DNA from 3 places in the Phytobacter diazotrophicus genome. Region 3 is predicted to be linked to each of the others. Evidence: predicted binding sites of a transcription regulator. Region 3 holds the regulator's gene; each other region holds the start of a gene.
What was found. The regulator sigma-54, encoded in region 3, starts transcription at its own class of promoters, with help from an activator protein. The targets are predictions, from matches to a motif close to GTTGGCACANNTTTCGCTNT.
Positions count from the first base shown of each region.

Region 1 (4,458 bases), 1.9 Mb from region 3:
CCATCGTCACACCTTCGGCATAACCCACGCCGCCCAGTGAAGTGGCTGCGAAGATACCTGTCATGATACAACCTACGATACCGCACACGCCGTGAACACCGAAGACATCACACGGGTCGTCAACACGCAGCCAGCGTTTCAGAGCAGTAACGCCCCACAGCCCCGCCAGACCTGCAACGATGCCCACGATCAGCGCGCCACCCACACCAACGTAACCACACGCCGGGGTGATACCCACGAGGCCAGCAATCGCACCAGAACAGGCACCCAACAGAGACGGTTTGCCGCGCAGCGCCCACTCACCGAAGACCCAAGAGAGGATTGCACCCGCTGTTGCCACAACGGTGTTAACGAAAGCCAGACCCGCAATTTCGTTCGCCGCGCTTGCAGAACCCGCGTTGAAGCCGAACCAGCCAAAGTAGAGGATTGCCGTACCGGTAAATACCATCGGCAGGTTGTGCGGTTTAAACGCTTCTTTACCGAAACCGACGCGTTTGCCAATCAGGTAAGCACCCACCAGGCCTGCAACGGCTGCGTTGATGTGAACGACTGTACCGCCCGCAAAATCCATGGCGCCATGGGTTGCCAGCAGACCGCCGCCCCAGACCATGTGTGCGATCGGCACGTAGGACAGCGTCAGCCATACCACGACGAAAATAAGAACTGCGGAGAAACGGATACGTTCTGCCAGCGCACCGACAATCAGGCCAACGGTAATACAGGCAAACGAACCCTGGAACGCAACATGAATGTACTGATAGATGGTGCCCATCAGCGCTTTCAGCTCAATATTTTTCAGCATCACCCAGTCGAAGCTACCGAAGAAGCTGCCGCCAGTGCCAAAGGCCAGAGAGTAGCCGTAAACCACCCACAGCACGCATACCAGTGCGAACGTAACCGCAACCTGCGTCAGCATAGAAAGGACGTTTTTACCGCGGATTAAACCACCATAGAACAGGGCGATGCCCGGAATTGACATAAACAGCACCAGCGCGGTGCAAATCATCATAAAGGCATTGTCGGCTTTATCGACGACAACCGGATCGGCTGCCATAGCCAGACACGGCAGTAATGCCAGCGAGGCCAGACCCGCTTTTAATAGTGCTTTCTTCATTTTACCCATCCCCTCACTGTGTGCCAGGTATTACAGTGCCGCTTCGTCGGCTTCGCCGGTACGAATACGAATGACGCGTTGCAGCTCGGCAACGAAAATTTTGCCGTCGCCAATTTTTCCGGTGTAGGCCGCTTTGCTAATGACATCAATCACTTCATCGAGCTGATCGTCAGCAATCGCCACATCAATCTTCACTTTTGGCAGGAAGTTAACGCTGTACTCCGCACCACGGTACAACTCAGCGTGTCCTTTCTGACGTCCGAAACCTTTCACTTCGGTCACGGTTAACCCTTGAATACCAATTGAAGACAGCGCTTCACGAACGTCTTCCAGTTTGAATGGCTTAATTACCACGGTAACCAGCTTCATAGATCCCCCTCCAGTCGAAAATCGATAATGGCCGCAGCTAATACGCAAGAGATATTGCAAGCGGTGTGCCAAAAATGAAAAATGGGAAAATTTCAGGCTGTTAAGCCGTCTCAGAAGGATGTCATAGCGCAGCGATGAAAATGGGAATGGTTCAGATTGTTCCTGGAAAAGAAAAACGCACCACGACAGTGCGCAGTGCGTTACTTTTTTGCACCAACAGCGGATCCTGTTAGTAGCATGCTTAATTTTGGTGCATCAGGCGATTAGCGATTCTTCTCGAACACTGGCGGCAAGCTCCTCCCCTGCCAGTTGCAGTTGATACATCTGCCAGTAGCGCCCTTTTGCCTCAAGCAGTTGCTGATGCGTGCCACGTTCAACGGCCTGACCGCGATTGAGGACAAGAATGGTTTCCGCCTCGACAATCGTCGACAGCCGGTGTGCAATCACGACCAGCGTCGTGTGCTGCCGGACCGCCACCAGCGCCTGCTGAATGGCCTTTTCGGTGCCTGAATCGATATTCGCCGTTGCTTCGTCCAGAATCAGAATTTGCGGTGTATCAACCAGTACACGCGCCAGCGCCAGCAGTTGCTTCTGCCCAACGGAGAGATTATTCCCCTGCTCGCCAAGGCGGGTATAAATCCCCTCCGGCATTTCGCGCGCCAGCCCGGCCAATTGCACCACCTCCAGCGCATGCCAGACCTGCTCCTCAGAAATATCACGCCCCAGCGTGACGTTGGCAAAGAAGGTATCCGCCATCACCACCGGGTCTTGTTGCACCATCGCCACCCCTTTACGCAGTGTGCTGTGGCTCAGCGCGGAGAGTGGCCGGCCATCCAGGCGGATTTCTCCTTTGGTCAGTGGGTAGTAGCCCATGAGCAGGCTTGCCAGCGTGCTTTTACCGCTACCGGTATGCCCCACCAGGGCCACAAAACTGCGGGCAGGTACATTCAGGCTAATGTCCTGCAGCACCAGACGGTCATCACGATAGGCAAACGAGACATCGTTGATATCAATAGATCCGCTTTTTAGCGGCTCATCGTCGTAACCATAGGTCTGGCGTGGACAGTCCATCAGCTCAAAGACACGCTCCCCGGCCACTACCGCCTGCTGGAGCATCGACTGCTGGGTCGTCAGCTCAATCAACGGTTCATTCAGGCGACCAAGATAACTGATAAAGGCATACAGCACCCCAACCTCCATCGTGCCAGCCGGGCTAAAACCAAACAGCATTAACAGGCCGCACAGCACCAGAGCGGAAAAGAGGCTCAGTAAAGGACGCAGCAGGAAGCCATCGAGACGTAACGTCTGCATTCGCGCCAGGTAATGGGAACGACTTGCTGAACCCATGCGCTCACCAAAACGCGCCTGCTGGCGAAACTGCTGGATCACGCTCATCCCATTGATGACTTCGTTGAAACCATCGTTGATATCCGCCAGGTAAGCCCGCATACGTCGCACAATTGGCGTGCTGTAACGCTGATAAATCAACATCACGATGATAACCGCCGGGAAGATGCAGATAGCGACAAGCGCCATGCGCCAGTCGAGGCTGAACATCGCCACCAGCATCGCGCCTATCAGCGCGGCACTGCGCAATACTGTCGCCACCACCGTCACATAGAGATCGCGGATCACTTCGGTATCGTTGGTCACGCGCGAAATGATCTGCCCGACCGGCTGGGTGTCGAACGCGCTCAGCGGCTGTCGCAGAGCAGCATCCATCACATCGGTACGCAACCGCTGTACCACGCCGACGGCGGCCTGGTTAAACAGTAGCGCCTGGGCATAATGCAGCCCGGCCGCCAGCACCTGCAGGCCGACATAGACAACGACCATGCCCGCCACCAGCCCAACGGGCAGGTAACTTTTCGCCACCATATTATCGATAAAATAGCTGATCAACGCCGGGCCGGACACTTCCGCCGCCGCCGCAACCCACAGCATCACGACGGCTTTGGTCAACGGTTTGCGCCAGGGAGAACCATAGACCAGCAAACGTTTCAGGGTAGGCCACTGTTGCACTAACTTACGCATCAACCGCCTCCTCTGGCGTGTCGTCCAGCGCCGCTTCCAGTTGTTGATAGCGATACATATCGCGATACCAGCCGGGCTGGCGCGCAAGCTGTTCATGTTGCCCGCGCTGTCCGATATGTCCGTGCTGCATCACTAAAATCTCACTGGCTTCCGTCAGCGCCGACAGGCGGTGGGCGCTGATAATTACCGTACGCCCTTCTCCCCACTGACGCAGGTTATGGAGAATCTGGTGCTCGGTGCGGCCATCTACAGCAGAGAGCGCATCGTCCAACAGCAGAATCTCTGCGTTCAGCAGCAGCGCGCGGGCAATTGAGATACGCTGCTTTTGCCCGCCGGAGAGCATCACGCCGCGCTCGCCGACTTCGGTATCGTAGCCCTGCGGCAGGCGCAGGATATCCTCATGCACGCTGGCAAGCCGCGCCACATGTTCAATCTCGTCCTGCGTCGCCCCCGGTTTACCCAGCGCGATATTATTGGCGACAGTGTCGGAGAACAGGAATGGCGTCTGATTCACCACCGCCAGGCGGCTGCGCCAGTCATCCAGTTTTAGTTGCGTCAGCGGCACCCCATGAAAACGAATATCCCCTTGCTCAATATCGAAATGGCGCTGAATCAGAGAGAGCAAGGTGGATTTACCCGCCCCCGTTGGCCCACAAATCCCTAACATCTGGCCAGGTAACAGGGAGACATTCACATTATTCAAAATCGGATGTGCCGTTTGCGGATACGTAAATTCGCGAATCGTAATCTGCAGGCTACCGCGCCCTTCCGGAACAGGTTCGGTGCCGTCGGTCACCACCGGCGCTTCCGCCAGCATGTCGCGAATACGGCTATAGGCGGCGCTGCCGCGCTCAACGATGTTAAACATCCAGGCCAGCGCCAGCATCGGCCAAATCATTAAGCCAAGATACATGGTGAAGCTGGTGAGTTGCCCCAGCGTG
Region 1 covers NZ_CM125428.1:4,396,744-4,401,201, forward strand. Annotated here, with positions in the region: gene amtB (ammonium transporter AmtB) at 1-1,114, opposite strand, end outside; gene glnK (P-II family nitrogen regulator) at 1,145-1,483, opposite strand; gene ACS0RQ_RS21510 (SmdB family multidrug efflux ABC transporter permease/ATP-binding protein) at 1,739-3,517, opposite strand; gene ACS0RQ_RS21515 (SmdA family multidrug ABC transporter permease/ATP-binding protein) at 3,510-4,458, opposite strand, start outside.
Region 1: glnK (P-II family nitrogen regulator) is a predicted target of sigma-54. The motif match lies at 1,537-1,556, and genes of this name have one in related genera.

Region 2 (4,458 bases), 670 kb from region 3:
GCAGCGGGCCATCAAGGTCTACGTTTGGTGCCGGTACGCGATCAACGATGGTCTGATACAGCGGCGTCATGTCTTCCGCCATATCTTCGTGATCCAGACCCGCGATACCGTTCAGCGCAGAAGCGTAAACGATAGGGAAGTCCAGCTGTTCGTCGGTAGCGTCAAGGTTTACGAACAGGTCGAATACCTGATCGACAACCCAGTCAGGACGTGCGCCCGGACGGTCGACTTTGTTGATAACAACAATCGGTTTCAGGCCATGAGCAAAGGCTTTTTTGGTCACGAAGCGCGTCTGCGGCATCGGACCATCCATTGCATCAACGACCAACAGAACGGAATCTACCATGGACATGACACGTTCAACTTCACCACCGAAGTCGGCGTGCCCCGGGGTATCAACGATGTTGATACGGTAATCATTCCATTTGATAGCGGTGTTTTTAGCCAGGATGGTAATCCCACGCTCTTTCTCCAAATCGTTGGAGTCCATCACTCGCTCTTGAGTTTCGGCACGCGCATCAAACGTACCGGATTGCTGCAGCAGCTTATCAACCAGGGTAGTTTTACCATGGTCAACGTGCGCGATGATGGCGATGTTACGCAGATTTTCGATCACAACTTTGCCTCAGGCATTTAGAAATAGCGCGTTATTGTACACGGATTAATCGCACTACAAAACAGGATCACAAACATCCCCCGCAAACAAGTATTGCAGGGTTGCTTTGTGATCATTTTCACGAAGCGAAATCGGGCTGCTCAACTAAAATCGCACCAATTCGGTGCTCAATGTTCACATGAAAGCACTGAATTGGTGCAACATAACCATTGTGGTGCAGCCCTTTTGCACTATGGTGCGCATAATAGCGCCTTTTTAGTGACATTTAAAAGTTGGCATAGATTTCGCTTTATCTTTTTCATGGCAACAACGACAGGTTAGCGCCGTAATTGTAGACCTCGTTACCACGACGACAATGATAAATCCGGGAGAGTTTAAGTATGTCCGCTGAACACGTTTTGACGATGCTGAACGAGCACGAAGTCAAGTTTGTTGATTTGCGCTTCACCGACACTAAAGGTAAAGAGCAGCACGTCACGATCCCAGCTCATCAGGTAAATGCTGACTTCTTTGAAGAAGGCAAGATGTTTGATGGCTCCTCGATTGGTGGCTGGAAAGGCATTAACGAATCTGACATGGTACTGATGCCGGACGCCTCTACCGCTGTCATTGACCCGTTCTACGAAGAACCGACTCTGATCATCCGTTGCGATATCCTCGAGCCGGGCACCATGCAGGGCTACGATCGCGACCCGCGCTCCATCGCAAAACGCGCTGAAGAATACCTGCGCGCAACAGGCATCGCAGACACCGTTCTGTTCGGGCCTGAGCCAGAGTTCTTCCTGTTCGACGACGTACGCTTCGGCAGCTCTATTTCCGGTTCCCACGTTGCTATCGATGATATCGAAGGCGCATGGAACTCCTCCACCAAATACGAAGGCGGTAACAAAGGTCACCGTCCGGCTGTTAAAGGTGGTTACTTCCCGGTTCCACCAGTGGACTCCGCACAAGACCTGCGCTCCACTATGTGTCTGGTAATGGAAGAGATGGGCCTGGTTGTTGAAGCTCATCACCACGAAGTTGCAACTGCTGGTCAGAACGAAGTGGCAACCCGCTTCAATACCATGACCAAAAAAGCAGACGAAATTCAGATCTACAAATATGTGGTTCACAACGTTGCGCACCGTTTCGGTAAAACTGCAACCTTTATGCCGAAACCGATGTTCGGTGATAACGGTTCCGGTATGCACTGCCACATGTCTCTGTCCAAGAACGGCGTAAACCTGTTCTCTGGCGACAAATATGCTGGTCTGTCTGAGCAGGCGCTGTACTACATCGGCGGCGTTATTAAACACGCTAAAGCGATCAACGCCCTGTCTAACCCGACTACCAACTCCTACAAACGTCTGGTCCCGGGTTACGAAGCACCGGTTATGCTGGCTTACTCTGCCCGTAACCGTTCAGCTTCCATCCGTATTCCGGTGGTTGCATCTCCGAAAGCGCGTCGTATTGAAGTGCGTTTCCCGGACCCGGCTGCTAACCCGTACCTGTGCTTCGCAGCGCTGCTGATGGCTGGTCTTGATGGCATCAAGAACAAAATCCATCCGGGCGAAGCGATGGACAAAAACCTGTATGACCTGCCAGCTGAAGAAGCGAAAGAAATCCCGCAGGTTGCAGGCTCTCTGGAAGAAGCACTGAACTGCCTGAACGAAGACCGCGAGTTCCTGACTGCGGGTGGCGTATTCACCGACGACGCAATTGATGCTTACATCGCTCTGCGTATCGAAGAAAACGACCGCGTACGCATGACGCCGCACCCGGTAGAGTTCGAGCTGTACTACAGCGTTTAATAATTTAAATCCGAGGGATTTCTTGTTACGGCAAGGCGGCGATTGAGTGAATCCCCGGGAGCATAGAGTTCTATGCTCCCGGGGTAAGCGAAGGAAGCCAACGCCGCTGTAGCGAGAAAGACATAGGATATTTTGTTGCCGTGGAAACTTTCAGCCCATCCTAGATGGGCTTTTTTCTCCACCAACAACCTGAATTACCGCCTTATTTACTTATAAAACGCTATACTGCACTAAAACAGTGCATTCTTTGGGAGACTGCTGGATGGCAAGTGGCTCGTTGCCCGATGCTGGGCAGATCCTCAATTCTTTAATCAACAGCATTTTGCTGGTTGATGACGAGCTGGCGGTACATTACGCCAACCCGGCGGCACAACAACTTCTGGCGCAAAGTTCCCGTAAGTTATTCGGTACGCCTTTGCCGGACCTGCTGAGTTATTTCTCGCTCAATATCGTCCTGATGCGGGAAAGTCTCGATGCCGGACAAGGCTTTACGGACAATGAAGTCACCCTCGTTATCGACGGACGTTCACATATTCTCTCGTTAACGGCGCAACGGTTGCCTGAGGGCCTCATCCTTCTGGAGATGGCACCAATGGACAATCAGCGACGCCTGAGCCAGGAACAGCTCCAGCACGCCCAGCAAGTGGCAGCGCGCGATCTGGTACGCGGCCTGGCGCATGAAATCAAAAACCCGCTCGGAGGCTTACGTGGCGCGGCGCAGTTGTTAAGCAAAGCCCTGCCTGACCCTTCGTTGCTGGAATACACCAAAGTCATCATCGAGCAGGCCGACCGTCTGCGTAACCTGGTGGACCGACTGCTTGGGCCACAACAGCCCGGTATGCACGTAACAGAAAGCATTCATAAAGTTGCTGAACGTGTCGTGAAACTGGTGTCGATGGAATTACCCGATAACGTCACCCTGGTGCGCGACTATGATCCGAGCCTGCCGGAGCTGGCACACGATCCCGATCAGATTGAACAGGTGCTACTGAACATTGTTCGCAACGCACTCCAGGCGCTGGGACCTGAGGGCGGCGAAATTATTCTGCGTACCCGCACCGCGTTTCAGCTCACTCTGCACGGCGTTCGCTATCGCCTTGCGGCACGTATTGATGTGGAAGATAACGGGCCTGGTATTCCGTCAAACCTGCAGGACACGCTGTTTTACCCGATGGTGAGCGGGCGTGAAGGCGGTACTGGCTTAGGGTTATCTATCGCACGAAGTTTGATTGATCAACACTCTGGCAAAATTGAATTCACCAGTTGGCCAGGCCATACCGAGTTCTCGGTGTTCCTGCCTATTCGGAAATAGAGGTGTTTATGCAACGAGGGATAGTCTGGATCGTTGATGACGATAGCTCCATCCGTTGGGTGCTTGAACGCGCGCTCACCGGGGCTGGCTTGAGCTGTACAACGTTTGAAAACGCAAATGAAGTGCTTGATGCGCTTACCACCAAAACGCCGGACGTGCTGCTGTCAGATATTCGCATGCCCGGTATGGACGGTCTTGCCCTGTTAAAGCAAATCAAACAGCGCCACCCGATGCTTCCGGTCATCATTATGACCGCGCATTCCGATCTGGATGCGGCAGTCAGCGCGTATCAGCAAGGGGCGTTTGATTATCTGCCAAAGCCATTTGATATTGACGAAGCGGTGGCGCTGGTTGAGCGCGCCATCAGCCATTATCAGGAACAGCAGCAACCGCGTAATGTGCAGGTAAGTGGGCCAACCACCGATATTATTGGTGAAGCGCCAGCCATGCAGGATGTCTTTCGCATCATTGGCCGTCTGTCGCGCTCGTCTATTAGCGTATTGATTAACGGTGAGTCCGGTACCGGTAAAGAGCTGGTCGCCCACGCGCTGCATCGTCATAGCCCGCGGGTGAAAGCACCTTTTATTGCGCTGAACATGGCGGCCATCCCAAAAGATTTGATCGAATCCGAACTGTTTGGCCACGAGAAAGGGGCGTTTACCGGCGCCAATACCATTCGTCAGGGGCGTTTCGAACAGGCCGATGGCGGTACGCTGTTTCTCGATGAAATCGGTGATATG
Region 2 covers NZ_CM125428.1:5,597,858-5,602,315, forward strand. Annotated here, with positions in the region: gene typA (ribosome-dependent GTPase TypA) at 1-616, opposite strand, end outside; gene glnA (glutamate--ammonia ligase) at 997-2,406, shown strand; gene glnL (nitrogen regulation protein NR(II)) at 2,669-3,718, shown strand; gene glnG (nitrogen regulation protein NR(I)) at 3,727-4,458, shown strand, end outside.
Region 2: glnA (glutamate--ammonia ligase) is a predicted target of sigma-54. The motif match lies at 888-907, and genes of this name have one in related genera.

Region 3 (4,458 bases):
CGCTGCGTGACGCCCTGCTCGAAATCACGCGCAAGAATTTAGGCCTGACGGTTATTTGCGACGATCTGATGAAAATCGAAGGCATTTTTACTGATGGCGATTTGCGCCGCGTATTTGATATGGGCGTAGATGTGCGAAGTTTAGGTATTGCTGAGGTCATGACGCCAGGCGGTATTCGCGTGCGTCCTGGCACACTGGCGGTGGACGCGCTCAATCTGATGCAGTCCCGCCATATCACCTCTGTTTTGGTTGCCGATGGCGACCAATTGCTGGGTGTGTTACATATGCATGATTTGCTGCGCGCGGGCGTGGTGTGAAAAAGGATCGAAGAATGAGTAAGGTTGGAGCGTCGCTTGCGACATGCTACGGACCCGTCAGTACGCAGGTAATGGCGAAGGCAGAAAAAATTAAGCTGTTAATTCTTGATGTAGATGGTGTTTTATCTGATGGATCTATCTACATGGGTAATAATGGAGAAGAGTTAAAAGCGTTCAACGTCCGCGATGGTTACGGTATCCGTTGTGCATTAACGTCCGACATTGAGGTTGCCATTATTACTGGTCGAAAAGCTAAACTGATGGAAGACCGCTGCGAAACGCTGGGCATTACGCACCTTTATCAAGGGCAATCAGATAAGTTGTTGGCTTATCGCGAGTTATTGAGCAAACTTTCGCTGACGCCGGAACACGTTGCGTATGTGGGAGACGACCTCATCGACTGGCCTGTGATGGCTGAAATCGGTTTAAGCGTGGCGGTGGCGGATGCGCATCCGTTGCTCATTCCTCGGGCGAATTATGTCACCCGTACAGCAGGCGGGCGTGGTGCAGTTCGTGAAGTGTGTGATTTGTTATTGCTGGCGCAAGGCAAGCTTGATGAGGCCAAAGGGCAATCAATATGAGTAAAACCAGACGTTGGGTCATCATTGTGCTGTCACTGGTCGCACTGATACTGATTGGGGTGAACCTGGCCGATCGCGAACAGCCTGAACAAGTGACCGTTAACAATACTGACCCAACGTATAAAAGCGAGCATACCGATACGGTAGTCTACAGTCCGGAAGGTGCCTTGAATTATCGGCTGATAGCCCAGCATGTTGAATACTATTCTGCTGATGCGATCACCTGGTTTACCCAACCGGTGCTAACAACTTTCGACAAAGATAAAATTCCCGAGTGGTCCATTAAGGCGGATAAAGCGAAGCTGACCAATGACCGGATGCTTTATCTTTATGGACATGTTGAGGTCAACGCCCTGACCGCGGATGCTCAACTGCGAAAAATTACGACGGATAATGCACAGATAAACCTGATCACGCAGGATGTCGCCTCTGATGATCAAGTCACGTTATACGGAACAACATTTAATTCCACCGGCCTGAAAATGCGCGGCAATTTACGCAGCAAAAACGCCGAGCTTATTGAAAAGGTTAGAAGCTCCTATGAAATTCAGAACAAACAAACTCAGCCTTAATTTTGCCCTGGCCAGTGTCCTTTTTGCCGCCAGTCTTCCGGCGCTTGCGGTGACCGGCGATACCGAGCAACCGATCCACATCGACTCCGATCAGCAGGCGCTGGATATGCAGGGGAATGTGGTGACCTTCACCGGTAATGTTGTCGTGACCCAGGGCACCATCAAAATCAATGCCGACAAGGTTGTGGTAACACGCCCTGGCGGTCAGCAAGGTAAAGAAATCATTGATGGTTACGGTAATCCTGCCACCTTTTACCAGATGCAGGATAACGGCAAACCCGTGAAAGGCCACGCCTCCCAGATGCACTATGAGCTGGAAAAAGATTTCGTGGTCCTGACAGGCAATGCCTACCTTGAACAGCTTGATAGCAACATCACGGGCGACAAAATTACCTATCTGGTGAAAGAGCAGAAAATGCAGGCTTTCAGCGATAAAGGCAAACGCGTGACGACGGTTCTGGTGCCGTCGCAGTTGCAGGATAAGAGCAACAATAAAACCCCGGCTCCGGCGCAAAAAAAGAGTAACTAATTCGTTATGGCAACATTAACTGCAAAGAATCTCGCCAAGGCCTACAAAGGTCGTCGTGTGGTGGAAGATGTCAGTCTGACAGTCAATTCAGGCGAAATTGTCGGGCTGCTCGGTCCTAACGGTGCAGGTAAAACCACGACGTTCTACATGGTCGTTGGTATCGTGTCGCGTGATGCGGGCAATATCATCATCGATGATGAAGATATCAGTCTGCTGCCGCTGCATGCCCGGGCACGTCGCGGTATCGGCTATTTGCCGCAGGAAGCCTCTATTTTCCGGCGCCTGAGCGTATTTGACAATCTCATGGCGGTACTGCAAATTCGCGACGATCTCACATCCGAACAGCGTGTGGATCGGGCGAACGAGCTGATGGAAGAGTTCCATATTGAACATCTGCGCGACAATATGGGGCAGGCGCTTTCTGGTGGTGAACGTCGTCGTGTCGAAATTGCTCGCGCGCTGGCCGCAAACCCGAAATTTATCCTGCTGGATGAACCGTTTGCTGGCGTTGACCCGATATCGGTAATTGATATCAAGCGCATTATTGAGCACCTGCGTGATAGCGGACTTGGCGTGTTGATTACCGACCACAACGTTCGCGAAACGTTGGCGGTGTGTGAGCGGGCTTATATTGTCAGCCAGGGGCATTTGATCGCGCACGGTACGCCTCAGCAAATCCTTGAAGACGAACATGTTAAGCGCGTATATCTTGGGGAAGACTTCAGACTCTGATAGGGTAGGGTTTATTGACGTGTTTAGTCGGAGAGTACTGCTCTGAATATGAAGCAAGGTTTGCAATTAAGGCTCAGCCAACAGCTAGCCATGACGCCACAGTTGCAACAGGCTATTCGCCTGCTGCAACTGTCCACGTTGGAACTTCAGCAAGAACTCCAGCAAGCTCTGGAAAGTAATCCATTGCTTGAGCAAACCGATCTTCACGAAGAAGTGGATGCACAACAATCCCAGGACAACGAAGGGCTGGACACGGTTGACGCTCTTGAGCAAAAAGAGATGCCCGAAGAGTTGCCCCTGGATGCCAGTTGGGACGAAATCTATACCGCTGGCACCCCTTCCGGTAGCAGCACCGATTATCTTGACGATGAACTGCCTATTTACCAGGGGGAGACCACCCAGTCGCTACAGGATTACCTGATGTGGCAGGTTGAACTCACCCCCTTTTCGGATACCGATCGCGCCATTGCGACCTCCATTGTCGACGCTGTTGATGACACGGGGTATCTCACCGTTCCCCTGGAAGACATCCTGGAAAGCATGGGTGATGAAGAGATCGGTCTGGATGAAGTCGAAGCGGTACTGAAACGTATTCAGCGTTTCGATCCGGTCGGTGTTGCGGCCAGGGATCTGCGCGATTGCCTGTTGATCCAACTCTCTCAGTTTGCCAAAGAGACCCCCTGGTGCGATGAAGCGCGTTTAATCATCAGCGATCACCTGGATCTGCTCGCTAACCATGACTTCCGTACGCTGATGCGCGTAACGCGTCTGAAAGAAGATGTGTTAAAAGAGGCGGTCAATTTAATCCAGTCTCTTGATCCACGCCCTGGCCAGTCAATCCAGACCGGCGAGCCCGAATATGTCATTCCTGACGTGCTGGTGCGCAAGCACAATGGGCGCTGGACGGTCGAGCTGAACTCCGACAGCATCCCACGTTTGCAAATCAACCAGCACTACGCCGCTATGTGCGGTGGTGCGCGTAACGATGCCGACAGCCAGTTTATCCGCAGCAATCTGCAGGAAGCGAAATGGCTGATCAAAAGCCTTGAGAGCCGGAACGATACCCTGTTAAGGGTAAGCCGCTGCATTGTTGAACAGCAGCAGGCGTTTTTCGAGCAAGGCGAAGAATTTATGAAACCGATGGTACTGGCCGATATCGCTCAGGCCGTCGAGATGCATGAATCAACGATTTCCCGTGTCACGACCCAAAAATATCTGCACAGTCCGCGTGGCATCTTTGAGCTTAAATATTTCTTCTCCAGTCATGTGAATACCGAAGGCGGCGGCGAAGCTTCGTCAACGGCTATCCGTGCACTGGTGAAGAAATTAATTGCCGCAGAGAATCCTGCGAAGCCGTTGAGTGACAGTAAGCTGACTACCATGCTCTCAGATCAGGGTATTATGGTAGCGCGGCGAACCGTTGCGAAGTATCGAGAGTCTTTATCCATTCCGCCGTCTAATCAGCGCAAACAGCTGGTGTGACCTAACCGATAAGGAAGACACTATGCAGCTTAACATCACAGGACATAACGTCGAGATAACCGAGGCCCTGCGCGAATTCGTCACCGCGAAATTTGCCAAACTCGAACAATATTTCGAAAGGATCAATCAGGTCTATGTTGTGTTGAAAGTGGAGAAAGTGACTCATATCTCGGACGCGACCCTACACGTAAACGGGGGGGAGATTCATGCAAGTGCGGAAGGACAAGACATGTATGCTGCTATCG
Region 3 covers NZ_CM125428.1:598,836-603,293, reverse strand. Annotated here, with positions in the region: gene kdsD (arabinose-5-phosphate isomerase KdsD) at 1-317, shown strand, start outside; gene kdsC (3-deoxy-manno-octulosonate-8-phosphatase KdsC) at 332-898, shown strand; gene lptC (LPS export ABC transporter periplasmic protein LptC) at 895-1,470, shown strand; gene lptA (lipopolysaccharide ABC transporter substrate-binding protein LptA) at 1,439-1,999, shown strand; gene lptB (LPS export ABC transporter ATP-binding protein) at 2,006-2,731, shown strand; gene rpoN (RNA polymerase factor sigma-54) at 2,780-4,213, shown strand; gene hpf (ribosome hibernation promoting factor) at 4,236-4,458, shown strand, end outside.